DNA from 2 places in the Hymenobacter sp. 102 genome. Region 2 is predicted to be linked to the other one. Evidence: riboswitches for the same ligand, from Rfam matches in the RefSeq annotation. Region 2 holds a riboswitch; the other holds the start of a gene.
What was found. A riboswitch is a leader RNA that binds a small molecule or an ion and turns the genes downstream of it on or off. The one in region 2 is predicted to bind S-adenosylmethionine.
Positions count from the first base shown of each region.

Region 1: linked by a shared signal. The riboswitch ahead of ACN19L_RS00560 (amino acid permease) and the one ahead of ACN19L_RS09775 (O-acetylhomoserine aminocarboxypropyltransferase/cysteine synthase family protein) in region 2 are both predicted to bind S-adenosylmethionine.

Region 1 is NZ_CP188172.1:110,207-117,451, forward strand. Features, by position in the region: gene ACN19L_RS00545 (Gfo/Idh/MocA family protein) at 1-976, shown strand, start outside; gene ACN19L_RS00550 (EcsC family protein) at 982-1,716, shown strand; gene ACN19L_RS00555 (hypothetical protein) at 1,927-2,367, opposite strand; SAM riboswitch class I at 2,816-2,907, shown strand; gene ACN19L_RS00560 (amino acid permease) at 3,193-4,650, shown strand; gene ACN19L_RS00565 (hypothetical protein) at 4,723-5,445, opposite strand; gene ACN19L_RS00570 (TSUP family transporter) at 5,633-7,147, opposite strand.
Region 2 is NZ_CP188172.1:2,257,737-2,264,981, reverse strand. Features, by position in the region: gene ACN19L_RS09785 (homoserine dehydrogenase) at 1-956, opposite strand, end outside; gene metX (homoserine O-acetyltransferase MetX) at 946-1,983, opposite strand; gene ACN19L_RS09775 (O-acetylhomoserine aminocarboxypropyltransferase/cysteine synthase family protein) at 2,221-3,600, opposite strand; SAM riboswitch class I at 3,994-4,107, opposite strand; gene ACN19L_RS09770 (LysM peptidoglycan-binding domain-containing protein) at 4,469-4,756, opposite strand; gene ACN19L_RS09765 (lipocalin family protein) at 4,984-5,403, shown strand; gene ACN19L_RS09760 (erythromycin esterase family protein) at 5,532-7,245, shown strand, end outside.

The DNA of each region.
Region 1 (7,245 bases), 2.1 Mb from region 2:
CATCGGCCGCCGCCACGCCGTCCTGGTGGCCCGCCACCCCGAAGCCCAGCTGGCCGCTTTGGTGGATGTGCGCCCCGAACTGGCCGCCGACCTGGCCCGGGAGTTTCCGGGTGTGCCGTTTTTCACGTCCCTGGAGGACTACCTGGCCCACGGCCCCGCCGCCGAAGTGCTCACGGTAGCCACGCCCAACGGCCTGCACGCGGCTCAGGCCCTGGCCGGCCTGCAGGCGGGCCGGCACGTAGTCATCGAAAAGCCCTTGGCCCTGCGCACCGCCGATGCCCAAGCCGTGGTGGATATGGCCCGGCAAACCGACCGGCTGGTGTTCGGGGTGATGCAGAACCGCTACTCGCCCCCGGCGGCCTGGCTGAAACAGGTGGTGAGCGAGGGCCGGCTGGGCCAGGTATATCTGGTGCAGCTCAACTGCTTCTGGAACCGCGACGAGCGGTACTACACGCCCGGCAGCTGGCACGGTACGCGGGCCTTCGACGGCGGCACGCTGTTCACGCAGTTCAGTCACTTCATAGACTTGCTCTACTGGGTGTTTGGCGACATCGAGAACATTCAGGCCCGCTTCCGCGACTTCACCCATCAGCACCTGACGGAGTTTGAAGACAGCGGTCTAATCAGCTTCGATTTGGTACGCGGCGGGAGCGGTACGCTGCAGTACAGCACTGCCGTGTGGGACCGGAACCTGGAAAGCTCCCTGACGGTGGTGGCCGAGCACGGCAGCCTCCGCCTGGGCGGCCAGTACATGGATAAAGTAGAGTACTGCCACCTGCGCGACTACCAACTGCCCGAACTCGCGCCTACTAACCCCGCCAATCAGTACGGCGCTTACCAGGGCTCGGCCGCCAACCACGTCCACGTCATCGATAACGTAGTGGACACCCTGCGCCAGCGCGGCCAGGCCACCACTAACGCTCTGGAAGGCCTGAAAGTAGTGGAGATTATTGAGCGGATATATGCGTTGAAATAGAGCATATGAACTATCCACAGCAAGCCCTGACCGACCTGCGCGACTGGCAGCGGCGGATGCAGCAGAAGCCCACGCTACTGAACCGCGTAACGCGCCGGGTGCAGGCCCGCCTGAATGCCCTGCTGCCCGAAAAGGTACACGTGGCCATTACCGTGGCCATTCAGAAAATGGTGCAGGGCGTGCTGTTCGGCTCCACGCACACTACCCAAAAGCCGGTGGTGGAGGGTACGTTGCAGGAGCGGGAGGAGCGGGTGCGGGCCCGTATTCGGGCGTACCGCAACACGGCGGCGGTGGAAGGCGGCGTGACCGGGGCCGGCGGTTTTCTGCTGGGTCTGGCCGATTTTCCGCTGCTGCTGGGCATCAAGCTCAAGCTGCTGTTTGACATTGCCGCCCTCTACGGCCACGATGTGCGCCAGTTCCCGGAGCGGCTCTACCTGCTGCACATCTTCCAACTGGCCTTCAGCAGCCAGCACACCCGCCGCGAAACTTACCGCCAGCTCGTCGACTGGCCCACCACGCAGCAACACGTCACGGCCGAGTCGTTCGACTGGCGCACCTTCCAGCAGGAGTACCGCGACTATATCGACCTGGCCAAGCTGGCCCAACTGGTGCCCGTCATCGGGGCGGCGGTGGGAGCCGTGGCCAACTACCGCCTGCTGGAACAGCTCGGCGAAACGGCCATCATGTGCTACCGCCTGCGGTGGTTTGCCGAACATCCGCCCCTGCCAGAGCCGCAGTAATATGTCGTAATCATGCTGTCATCCTGAGTGCAGCTAAGGATCTTTTAACGTTAGAATGGTTGCCGTAGCAACGACTCGTTCTATTGTTAGAAGGTCCTTCGTCTCCGCTTAATTCGCGGAATGCTCAGGATGACAGGTTTAAGCACAAACTCAACACCCAAAAAGCCCCGACGAACGTCGTCGGGGCTTTTTGGCAAGTGGGAGAGAGGCTTAGCTTTTGCCTTGTTTCATGCCCTGACGGTGGGCTTTGTGCTTGGCCATTTTGTCGGCCTGGCGCTGGGTGTATTTGGCGTATTGGTCGGCGCTCAGGATTTGCTTCAGCTTGGCATCGTACTGAGCTTTTTCGGCCTGCATGGCGGCGCGGTGCTGTTTTTTATCGGTGGGAGAGGCAGTGCCGGCCTGGGCTTTGTGGGCGTCCATCTGCCGGGCGCGGTCGAGGGCCAGCTGGCGGACCTGGGCAGTTTGGGCGGCCGAGAGGCCGAGCTGTTTGGTGAGGGCCTGGGCGGTGTGGTCGGCGCGCTGCTCGGGCGTTTTGGCGGCCTTGTCGCCTTTCATGTGCCGGCCGTGGGCGGCTTTCACGGGCGTAGTTTGGGCCGAAGCGGCAGCGGCAGACAGGGAGAAGGCGGCGAAGAGAACCAAGAGCTTTTTCATGAGGCTATGAGAATTGAAGTTGAATGCGAGTGAAGCCGCGGCGTACCCGCCGGCATCTATTCCGGCGGTTGCAACTCCGGTGCCAGTTTCGCCTAAAACCCGCCGGGAAAAAATATAAATTTCGCTGTTAAACCTTCGATTTCGGCGCGCGTCGCAGGTTTTTCGGCTTAGCGGCAGGCGTAGCAGGCCGCCTGTTCAGAGGCGAGCAGGCGGGCGTTATACCGCCGAGTCGGCACCGGGGAAGTGGACAGTAAGTGAAGCTGTTTGGAAAGTAGCTGATAGCCTCTGGGAGAGAACCGTCAGGCTTCGTGGGGCTTAGCCTGAAGACCCAGAGGCGGTGGAGTACCGGCTTTCGTTACGGTTTACAGACGCTAAAACAGGTGGGTTTGCGGGGGCAGCAATCCGGCTTTACCTTTGCCACATCAATTCTTTCTAGCCCAAAGGATTGTTTTTATACAGAGGCGCTGAGAGACAGGCTCGAAGAAGCGTCGGCAACCATCCGCAACTCCGGAACGGTGCCAATTCCTGACCATATAAAAACAACTTGCCGTGGACTTTTCGCCCCGCTTACTTGCCCGTTCCGTTGTATCCGCTGCCGTGCTGTGCCCGTTAGGCGCGCCCACGGGGTGTTGTTGCGCGGGTTGTTGTAGCTAGTTTGGCTGCCGGGCCGGCCTCCCGCTAAGGAGGCAGCGGCCCTATTCTCCTGGTTCCGGCCCGCCGTGGCCCGAACGGCTGCGCGCCCGCTGAGGCGGGGCAGGGAGCTTTATCTGCTTTTCTCTTTCTCCTTTTTACGACCTGTCGGGCCGCGGCCCGATGCACCTCTGTATGCTCAGAAAATCATTGGAACTGCTACGGCAGGAGGCCGCCGAAACCGGCGCCGGAACGCTGAAACGAAGCCTGAACGGCTTCAACCTCATTGCCATCGGCATTGGGGTGATTATCGGGGCGGGCCTGTTCTCGCTCACCGGCATTGCGGCCGCTAACAACGCCGGCCCGGCCGTGACGCTCTCGTTTGTGGTAGCGGCCGTGGGCTGCGCCTTCTCGGCGCTGTGCTACGCCGAGTTTGCCTCCATGGTGCCGGTGGCCGGCTCGGCCTACACCTACGCCTACGCTACTATGGGCGAGTTGTTCGCCTGGATTATCGGCTGGGATTTGGTGCTGGAGTACTCGGTGGGCGCGGCTACGGTGGCCATCAGCTGGTCGCAGTACCTGCTTAAGTTTCTGAGTAAATACGGTATCAATCTGCCCCCGCAGCTGGTCATGTCGCCCTTTGAGACGGCCAAGCTGGCGAGTGGGGCCGAGGTACACGGCTTCGTGAATATTCCGGCCATGCTCATCGTGCTGGCTATTACCCTGATTATTATCCGCGGCACGTCGGGCTCGGCGTGGTTTAATGCGCTGGTGGTCACGCTGAAGGTGGCCGTGGTGCTGGTGTTCATTGCCCTGGGCTGGCAGTACATCGACCCCACCAACTACCAACCCTACATCCCGGAGAATACCGGCGTATTTGGGGAGTTTGGCTGGAGCGGGATTCTGCGCGGGGCGGGCGTGGTGTTCTTCGTGTTTATCGGGTTTGATATTGTGGCCACCATGGCCCAGGAAACCAAGAATCCGCAGCGCAACATGCCCATCGGCATCATCGGCTCGTTGCTGATCTGCACCGTGCTGTTCGTGCTGTTCGGGCACGTGATGACGGGCCTGGCCAACTACACCGAGTTCAAGAACAGCGCCGCCCCGGTGGCCATTGCCATCGAGAAAACGCCCTACGCCTGGCTGTCGTCGGCCGTCATTCTGGCTATCATCGTGGGCTATACGTCCGTAATTCTGGTGGACTTGCTGGGCCAGAGCCGGGTGTTTTTCAGCATGGCCAAAGACGGCCTGCTGCCCCCGGTTTTCGCCCGAATTCACGAGCGGTTCCGCACGCCCCTGCAGTCGAACCTGCTGCTGGGGCTGTTCATTGCGCTATTTGCGGGCTTCGTGCCCATTTCGGTGGTGGGCGAAATGACGAGCATCGGCACGCTGCTGGCCTTCGTGATGGTGTGCGTGGGCATCCTCATTATGCGCAAGCGGGAGCCCGACGCCCCGCGTGGGTTCCGCACGCCTTGGGTGCCGGTGGTGCCCATCCTGGGTATTCTCACCTGCGTGGTGATGATGGTGTCGCTGCCCTGGGAAACCTGGCTGCGGCTGGCCGTGTGGCTGGCTATTGGCCTGGCCATCTACTTCGGCTACGGCCGTAAGCACAGCAAGCTGGGGCAGGCTGGGGAATTAACTATAGAGAAGTAAAAATTGGCGAGATATGCCAGCTGTGACAGCCGGGGCCGCAAGGCCCCGGTTGTTTGCGTTGGGGGGAAGCAGCTAGGGTAGTCGGTCCCATACTTGGCCGGAGTCAGAAACCATCCGAACGATACCAGCGAGGCGGTCATAGTAGAGCACGCGCATATAGGAGGCAGGAACGGGGGCACAGTCCGGCCCGCGGTTGGTAGCCACCAATTCTACTACTTCCGGATAGGTTCGGCCCTTAACAGTGAGTTGCTGAAATGGCCCTTCCAGGGCAGTTCCCATCGGAAATTTTATTCCACGGCAGCGGTAATAGTCGCTTTGTGGGTCGGTGCTACCGATGAATTCGGTCCAGGTCCCTTCTACATACAACTGGCTAGCACGAGGATTGGTACCCTGGGATGGGTAGGATGCGAGCAGCGCCGGGCCCCGGTACATATGAAACTCGCCGCCACTGCCGAGGCTATCCGTACGCCGCACGCGTACCAATATGTCGTCGTAGTACTTGATTAACTCCGATTTGCCAATAAACGACCCAACCGGAACAACAGTACGCTCCTCCATTTGTCGGTTGTCAAGCCGTTGATACAGCTCATAGGTGCGTTGCTGCCCGCGCGAATTTTCAAACTGCCATACCGTGCCCGCTGCTAGTTGCAGCCAGGGCGCATCGGCTTCCGTGAAAAAATAGTAAGGCACGTCATTGACAGTGCGTAAGCCAGGCACCGGAGCTGGGTCCGGCGAACAGGCCGTGCCAGTTAGTAATAGGCTGTTTGTCAGAAAACGAAGGAACGATGAGCGCATCAGGATAGAGAATAGGTAACCTACCGAAAGTAAGCGTGCGGCAAGTGATTCAGCTATCAAGATGTTGCTGCATCAGACTTCTTATTGTGCAGTTGCTGGGATAATTGTATTTGACGCTATAAAGCAAAAGCACCGCCAACAGACGTTAGCGGTGCTTTTTTTAATATATACGTCTTAAAGAAAGGTGTTAAAAAAAGACTTTTCGCAGCGCCCACAGGCTCCATACAATTACCATCAGGCCCACGCCCACGAACATCCAGCGGACGGGCAGGCGGCCGGCTAGGCGGGCGGCCAGCGGCGCGGCGGCCACGCCCCCGATGATCAGGCCCAGGATAATCTGCCAGTGCGAAATGCCCAGGGTGGCGAAGAACGTAACAGCGCTGGCAAACGTGACGAAAAACTCCGTGACGCTCACCGAGCCGATAACGTACTGCGGCGTGCGGCCCCCGGCAATGAGCGTGCTGGTTACCAGCGGCCCCCAGCCGCCCCCGCCAAACGAATCGAGGAAGCCGCCGGCCGCGGCTAGTAGCCCCAGTTTCCGGTGTTTTTTGCGCTGCTGCGTTTGGGCAAAGGCTTTGCTGATGATGCGCACGCCCAGTAGCAGCAGGTACACGGCCAGCAGCGGCTTCACGTAGCTGCCGTATTTCTCGCCGAAGTGCGACAACAGATACGCGCCCGTAATGGCGCCCAGCACGCCCGGAATCAGCAGTACTTTGAACAGACGCTTGTTCACATTGCCGAAGCGGTAGTGGTGGTAGCCCGAGGCTCCGCTGGCAAACATTTCGGCGGTGTGAATGCTGGCACTCACGGCGGCCGGGGCAATGTTCAGGCTCATCAGGCTGATGGCCGTGACCACGCCGTAGCCCATGCCCAGCAGCCCGTCGATGAGCTGCGCGCCGAAGCCGATGGCCACGAACAGCCAGAAGGTTTCGGCGTGGGTGGCTGCGCCCCATACCTGCTGCCAGGTGAAGTAGTAGCTCAGAATATTGAATACCAGCATGGCCGCAAAGGCCAGCAGGGCCCCGGTGGCAATCTTGCGCCACCGCGCCGCGGCTGGCGATTCGTAGGCCGGCCCACCGGTCAGCTCGGCCGTCACGGCGTTCAGGGATTTTACCTTGTGGGCGAAGTCGCCGCCTACCTTCTCCCGAATCTGTGACATGCGCTGGAGCACGTCGTGCAGCTCGTCGGGGAGGGTGTGGGTGAGCATTTCGCGTAGGCGCTTGGCAATGGTGGGCGACTTGCCGTTGGTGCTGATGGCAATTTTCAGGTCGCCCTTCTGCACGATGGAGCCCAAGTAAAAGTCGCAGGCGGCGGGCGTGTCGGCCACGTTGCAGAGCAGGCGCTGGCGCGTGGCGTCGGCCTTGATCTGCAGGTTGAGGGCTTTGTCGTTGGTGGCCACAATCACCAGGTCGTGGCCGACGAGGTGGGTGGGGTCGTAGGGCTGCTCGCGCAGCTGCACGGCGGGGTGCTGGCCGGCCAGCACCCGCAGCTCGGGCCCAAACCAGGTAGCCACCACCGTAATGGCCGCGTTGGGGCTGTTGGCCAGCATGGCCGAGAGCTTCTCGTAGCCCACGGCCCCGCCGCCCACCAGCAGCACGTGCAGCTGTTCCAGCTTCAGAAACACCGGAAACAGCCGGTTGCCATCGGGCACTGCGGGCGGCGGCTCGGGCTGGGGCAGGGCGTTATTGGAGAAAAGGGACATGGTGGTTGGTGATGGTTGGGGTCGGATGGAAAGCAAGGCAGAACAGTACTAACACAACGTCATTCCGAGCGCAGCCGAGGAATCTCGCGTGCAATGGT
Region 2 (7,245 bases):
AGCACGGCCGAGCCGGTAGGATGCCCACCCGCCCCGCGACCCTGCAGAAACTGCTCACCCGCAAAATCTGCCTCAATCACCACCCCGTTAAACTCCCGGTCCACCGAATACAGCGGTGACTCGGGACCTACCAGCTGGGGCGTTACCAGGGCCGTGATGCGGCCATCGGCCAGGCGCTGCAGGCCGGCTACTACTTTAATCTTCTGCCCGTTGCTGGCGGCAAAAGCAATATCCACCGCGCTAATGCCTTCGATACCCAGATTTAGCACCTCATCCGGGTTCAGGAAGGAGCCGTAGGCGTGGGCAGCCAGCAGCACGGCTTTGGAGCGCGGGTCGAAAGCGCCCATATCCAGGGTGGGGTCAGTTTCGGCAAAGCCTTTGTGCTGGGCTTCCAGCAAGGCCGGGGCGTACTCGGAGCCATCCTCCCCCATGCGGGTAAGCACGTAGTTGGAGGAGCCGTTCAGAATACCCGTAAGGCGGCGCAAGGGCTCAGCCCCGAAATAGGCGTCCAGCGTCCGAATGATGGGGATGCTACCGCACACGGCCGCTTCGTATAGTAAGGTGCCCTGGCCAGCGCGCTGCAGCTGCACCAGCTCCGGCAGGTGGCGGGCCAGCATGGCTTTGTTGGCCGTCACCACCCGGCGGCCCCGGCGCAGCGCCTCGCTTACCAGCCGGAAAGCCGTATCGGCGTCGTCAATTACCTCCACCAGCACATCCAGTGAGTCGTCGTTCAGCAGGGCCTCGGCATCAAACTCAAACCGCCCGGCCGGCAGCGGACGAACCTTGCCCGGCGTTTTTACGGCAATGCGACTTACGGTGAAGCCCGCTTCGGGGCGTTGCTGCAGAATATCGTACAGGCCCTGGCCTACGCAGCCAAACCCAATCAGGCCCACGCGCCAAGGGTGGGCCGGGGCAGGTGCGGAAGAAACAGGCGAGGGAGCAAGGTTAGTGGACATACGTCTGGACGTAGAATCGTTCGAGGAAGTGGGTGATTTGCGCGGTTTCAATCAGGAAACCGTCGTGACCGTACTGGGAGTCCATTTCGGCGTACATGGCCCCTTTGATGTAGCGGGCCAATAGCTGCTGCTCCTGGGGCGGAAACAGCACATCGGAAGTAATGCCCAGCACCAATGTGCGGGCCCGAATCCGGCCCAGGGCCGCCTGCACCCCGCCCCGGCCGCGGCCCACGTGGTGCGAGTCCATGGCGTGGCTGAGGGTCACGTAGCTGTAGGCATCGAAGCGGGCCACCAGCTTGTCGCCCTGGTAGCGCTGGTAGGAGCTGGCCAGGAAGTCGGCGGTTTTGGTTTCGTCCGCGTCGGTTTGGGTGCGGCCGTAGGCATCGTGGCTGCGGTAGCTGAGCAGGGCCACGGCCCGCGCCGCCCGCAGGCCCGCCGCGCCGCCGGCCGGGGTGGCCTGGTGGTAGGTCGGGTCGGCCAGAATAGCCAGGCGCTGCGCCTCATTGAAGGCAATGCCCCAGGCCGAGTGCCGGGCGCTGGTGGCCAGTAGCACCAGGTTTTCAAACACATCCGGCCGCTGCACGGCCCATTCCACCGCCTGCTGCCCACCCAGTGAGCCCCCAATCAGGGTATGGATGCGCGGCAGGGCCAGATGCTCTCGCAGGGCCTCGTGCACGGCCACCATATCCCGAATGGTCACCAGCGGAAACTGCTGAAACGCGGCTTCGCCGGTAACCGGGTCGGGGGTGAGCGGGCCGGTGGTGCCGTAGCAGGAGCCCAGCACGTTGGCGCACACGATATACCACTCGCTCGGGTCAAAATGGCAGCCGGGGCCTACCAGGCCGGGCCACCACTCCAGCACATCAGAGTTGGCCGTGAGGGCGTGACACACCCACAGCACATTGTCGCGGGTGGGGCTCAGCTGGCCGTAGGTATGGTACGTTACCGCCACGTGCGGTAGTACACCGCCATTTTCCAGCCGCAACGGCCGGGGCAGATGAAACACGTGGGATTCTGCGGAAGACATTGTCTCGGAGTGATGAGTTATGAATGCTGAATGATGAGGTATAAATGCTGACTTATTCGCGCCAATTCATCATTCATACCTCATCATTCAACTCTCAGAAAAAGGTGCGGGCACCACTGCTGCACGAGGATTTTCTCTCACAAAAACCCGTGCGGGTGCCCGCGCTGCGTGCTGGAAGCTGCGTAATGGGTGGCTCTCTCACCTGCCGCCCACTACCTCAACCCATCTCAAGTTTTGCTAGACTTCCAGCGGGGCAGCGTGTTCGGGTTCCGGCTCGGGCAGCAGGGTGCTGCCGTGCTCAGGAGTGGCGGCGTTGCGCACGGCGTCAAACGCCTGCTGCAAATCAGCCCGGATATCTTCAAAATGCTCAATGCCCAGGGACAGGCGCAGCAGCGTGGGCGTTACGCCGGCGGCGCGCTGCTCCTCCTCGGAAAGCTGCTGGTGCGTAGTGGCCGAGGGCTGAATGATGAGCGTTTTGGCGTCGCCCACGTTGGCCAGGTGGCTCACCAGCTTCAGGTTATCGATGAACTGGATGGCGGTTTCCTTGCTGCCTTTGATGGCGAAGGTGAGCACCCCGCCGTAGCCGCGCTTCAGGTATTTCTGGGCCAGGGCATGGTAGGGGCTGCTGGCCAAACCGGGGTAATTCACGGCTTCTACCTGCGGGTGCTGCTCCAGCCAGGTGGCAATGCGCAGCGCGTTTTCCACGGTGCGGTCCACGCGCAGGCTCAGGGTTTCGAGGCCCTGCAGCAGCAGGAAGGAGTTAAATGGGCTCTGCGAAGGGCCAAAGTCGCGCAGGCCTTCCACCCGGGCCCGAATGATGAAGGCAATATTGCCGAACGGCCCGTTTTTGCCGAATACGTCGTTGAATACCAGTCCGTGGTAGCCGTCGGAAGGCTGCGTGAACTGCGGAAATTTGCCGTTGCCGAAGTCGTACTTACCGCCGTCCACAATCACGCCGCCCACGCTGGTGCCGTGGCCGCCAATCCATTTCGTGGCCGATTCTACCACGATGTGCGCGCCGTGCTCCAGCGGCCGGAACAGGTAGCCGCCCGCCCCGAAGGTGTTGTCCACGATGAGCGGCAGATCTTGCTTCTCGGCAATGGCGGCAATGCGCTCAAAATCGGGCACGTTGAAACCGGGGTTACCGATGGTTTCCAGGTACAACGCCTTGGTGTTCTCGTCAATCAGGGCCTCGAAGCTCTCCGGCTTGTCACCATCGGCAAAGCGCACCTCAATGCCCAGGCGCTTAAACGCCACCTTAAACTGGTTGTACGTGCCGCCATACAGGAAGGAGGTGGACACAAAGTTGTCGCCGGCCTGCAGGATGTTGTTGAGGGCAATGAACTGGGCCGCCTGCCCTGAGGATACGGCCAGCGCCGCTACGCCGCCTTCCAGGGCCGCCACGCGCTGCTCAAACACGTCGGTGGTGGGGTTCATCAGGCGGGTATAAATATTGCCGAACTCCTTCAGCGCAAACAGGTTGGCCCCGTGCTCGGCGTTCTTGAACACGTAGCTGGTGGTCTGGTGAATAGGCACGGCGCGGGAACCGGTTACGGGGTCAGGCTGCTGGCCGGCGTGGAGTTGCAGGGTTTCGAAGTGGAGGTGCTGCGTGGACATGGTACTGCTGGTTTAGGAAGAGGTAGGGATGTAAACAGGAGGGCGAAAACCGCCGCAAAGCGCCCGTAAACCGGGCAAGAAGCCGCACCAAGGTCACGCAGCAACGCGCTGAATGTGAAAACGATAGGGGGTGCGGAGGGGCCGCCGGGTGCCGGCTGCCGGACACCCCGGCACGGCCGGAGCTACTGAAAGGGGAGGGGGGCTGCGTAGCCTAACTGGCGGCTAGCAACAGCAACAACACGCGCCGCAACAGCAGCGCATTCGCATTCGGCCAGCGGCGGCTACAGCGGCCGGGGCAACACAAACACCCCACGGCAAAGCAGCAGGCCCGAAGGCGGCTGAGGCGGTGGGGTTCGAAGAGGCGAAGGCGAGGGTGTTTTCCATGGTACTCCTGAGTTATATGCCCCGCCGCCAAATGGCTGGTCGGGCAGGAATTGGCACCTTTCGCGCGGTCGAAGGTTGCCAGTGGGTCACGGAGCCTGTTCTCTCGCCACTTCTGTATAAATCCTATGAAAACTTCCCCGCCGCAAACGGGGGAGTACCGGGTTGGTGTTGCAAAGGTATAGGCGCAGATTTGATATCTGCAATAGATGAGTGAAAATAAACGAAAATATTTTTGTCTGGCCCGGTAGCCGGTTTGTTGTTTTGGTTATGGGTGCAGGTGGTTGATAATCATTAAATTGTCTTTAGGGTGAGTTTCTTGTGGTTAGGAGGGGAGCGAGTTAGGTAGCAAAAGTACAGCTGCTGCGCTGGCTGCATAAGATGGGGCTGCAGGCCGCAGAGAGGGTGAAAAACTGTGCTGGCCGGGTATGGAAAAAGCCACCCTGTGAGGAGTGGCTTTTTGAATATTTTCAAGAAGTAAGTTGGCCTAGATTTTAGGCAGCGTCAGGACCTGGCCTACTTCAATCTTGTCGGGGTCGGAGCCGATTACACCTTTGTTAGCTTCGTAAATCTGGTGCCACTTGGTACCGTCGCCGTAGTGGTTGCGGGCAATTTTCGACAGCGAGTCGCCGCTTACTACCGTGTACGTTTCGCCTTCAGTGGCGGCAGCATTGGCGTTACCGAAAAAATCGGTGGCACCGCCAGCGGCTGGTTTAGCGGCGGGCTCAACGGGTTTTTTTTCGCCTTCGTTCGAGAGAAAATCAAACAGTCCCATAGGAGTAGAATCGTTAAGAGTGGGAGGGGAAGCACCGACTTGCGGCCGGGGTGGCTGGCAGTCACAGGCTTCTTACGCCGTGGTGGGCAATAGGTTATAACCCGACAGTGCTTCCGCGGCAACCTCAGCCCTACGGCAAACATCTTGGCGGATCAAGCCGTAAGAGGGGCATTATCGGCCCTGCGGCCGCTGATTCTGCCACATCCTTCACCCTATTCACTCTCCCCATGAAAACCCTGACCTCTCCCTTCCGCCTCCTGGCCAGCCTGCTGGCAGTGCTGGTCCTCTTCACGGCTGCTTCCTGCGGCAGCAAGGAGGGCAAAGTAGAAGGCGTAAATATGCTGTACGGTACCCAGAGCAAAGTCTGGAAAACCGATAAGGAGCTGAGCTCCACCGGTGACAAGGTAAAGCAGACTGATGCTCAGGAAGATGAGCGCATCACCTTCTTCGCCAACGGCCAGTACAACATGACGGCCCCCACCGGCGCCGTAAACGGCAAGTACACCTTCGATCAGGGAGCCAAAACCATCACCATGACGCCCGACGGTGCTGCCCAGAGCAACACCTTCACCGTGGTAACCCTCACCGATGACAAGCTGACGCTGAAAGCCCCCACCGGTGCTGAACTGAAGCTTGAAAAAGAATAACCCCGCTGTTAGGTTTGTATAACAGTCCAAAAACTCAAAAAAGCCCTTCTGCTCCAAGCAAAAGGGCTTTTTTGATGAGTATTCGCGGAAGTATGTAGCTTACCGGCCCGCTACATACCATTGTTACTATGTTTTCTATTCGAGTGCTGGCCCTGGCAGGCCTACTGAGTGTGTTGGCCGGCCCCATGCTGGCCCAAAATGCCCCAACCGCAGCGGCAGCAAGCGTCCCAATCCCCACGCACCCGGTGCGCAGCATCAGCCCCACCGACACCGATTTTGCTGACCTGGAGTTTCTGCGCCAGGAAATTGGCGGGGCCCGGGTGATAATGCTGGGCGAGCCCACCCACGGGGAAGGCAATGTGTTCGAGGCCAAAATTCGGCTGATGCGCTTTTTGCAGGAGCGCATGGGCTTCACCACGGTAGCCTTTGAAAGTGGCATTTATGAGTTGGACCGCGCCCAGCGGGAGTTGCAGAAGGGCGCTTCGGCGGCGGAGGCTATTGATAACAGCGTATTTGGGGTGTGGACGAGTACCCGCGAGTTTCGGGGGCTGCTGCCATTGCTGGGTCCGGGCAAGCTGAAGGTAGCCGGGTTCGACTACCAGCTGAGCGGGGCATATCAGGAGGAATTGCTGGAAGAGCTGGAAGCCTTTCTCAAGCCCGAGAAAGGAGCCGATGGCATTGCCTATGATTACCTGGATGAGTGCATCAGCATGATGGGGGAGCATTTCCTGTTTCCGCCCTCCCACCAGCTGGTGCTGTTCAACATGCAAATGAACAAGGCCCGCAAGCTGCTGGAAAAAGTAGCTGCCGGCCCCAATGCCCAGCGCCGGGAGCGGGCCGTCTTCTGGCTCCAGAACCTGCGCAGCCTCCAGGCCCTGGCCCACGATTACGCCACCAACGACCCCGGCGTGAAGGACTCTACAGAATGGACGCCCACCACCAGCAACCCCCGCGACGCCCAGATGGCCGATAACCTGCTGTGGTACGCGCGTCAGCATCCGCAGGAAAAAATTATCTGCTGGGGTGCCCTGCCGCATCTGGCTAATCAGGTGCAAGCGTTGAATACTGCGGAAACCAACGGCTTCCGGCCGATGGGACAGGCCGTAAAAGAAGGATTGGGTGCGGAAGCCGTGTATGTGCTGGGTACGCTGGCGGGCGGCGGCACCCACGGTTTCGGCTCCTGGGGCAAGTACCTGCCGGTGCCCGCGCCAGCTGCCGGTACGCTGGAGGCCGAGTTGCTGGCGCAGGGCCAGGAGTACAGCTTTGTGAGCCTGAAGCACGACGCGCCGGGCCGCAGCCTGACCACCTACGCCTTTGATTACCGCCCCATAACCGGCCCCTGGAGCAAGGTGGTCGATGGATTTTTGTTTCTGAAAGCGGTAAATCCGCCCCACGGCGCACAGCCGGTGGCCACCAGTCCGACAAGCGGCTCCAGTGCTCCGGCCAATACGTCACGGCCTCCTTCGCCGGTAAATTTCCCCGACCCAATCCGGCGCACGGCCGCCGCCAAAACCGGGGGCGCGGCCTTTACGCTCAGTGGCGCGGTGCTGGACCGCAAAACCGGCCAGCCGGTGCCCTTCGCCACGGTGGCCATACCTGCTCGCAGCGCCGGTACCGTGACGGATGCCCAGGGCCGTTTCCGGCTCGAAGCGCGCCGGGGCGAGGTGGTACAGATCAGCAGCATCGGTTACGAGCCCGGTACGCTGACGGCAGCGGCCGGAACTGCCGCGACGGTTCGCCTCGTGCCGGCTGCTTTTGCCCTGGCCGATGTGCGCGTGAGTGCCCAGTCGCAGGACCCGAAGCGGATTATGAAAAAGGTCATCAAGGCCATTGAGACCAACT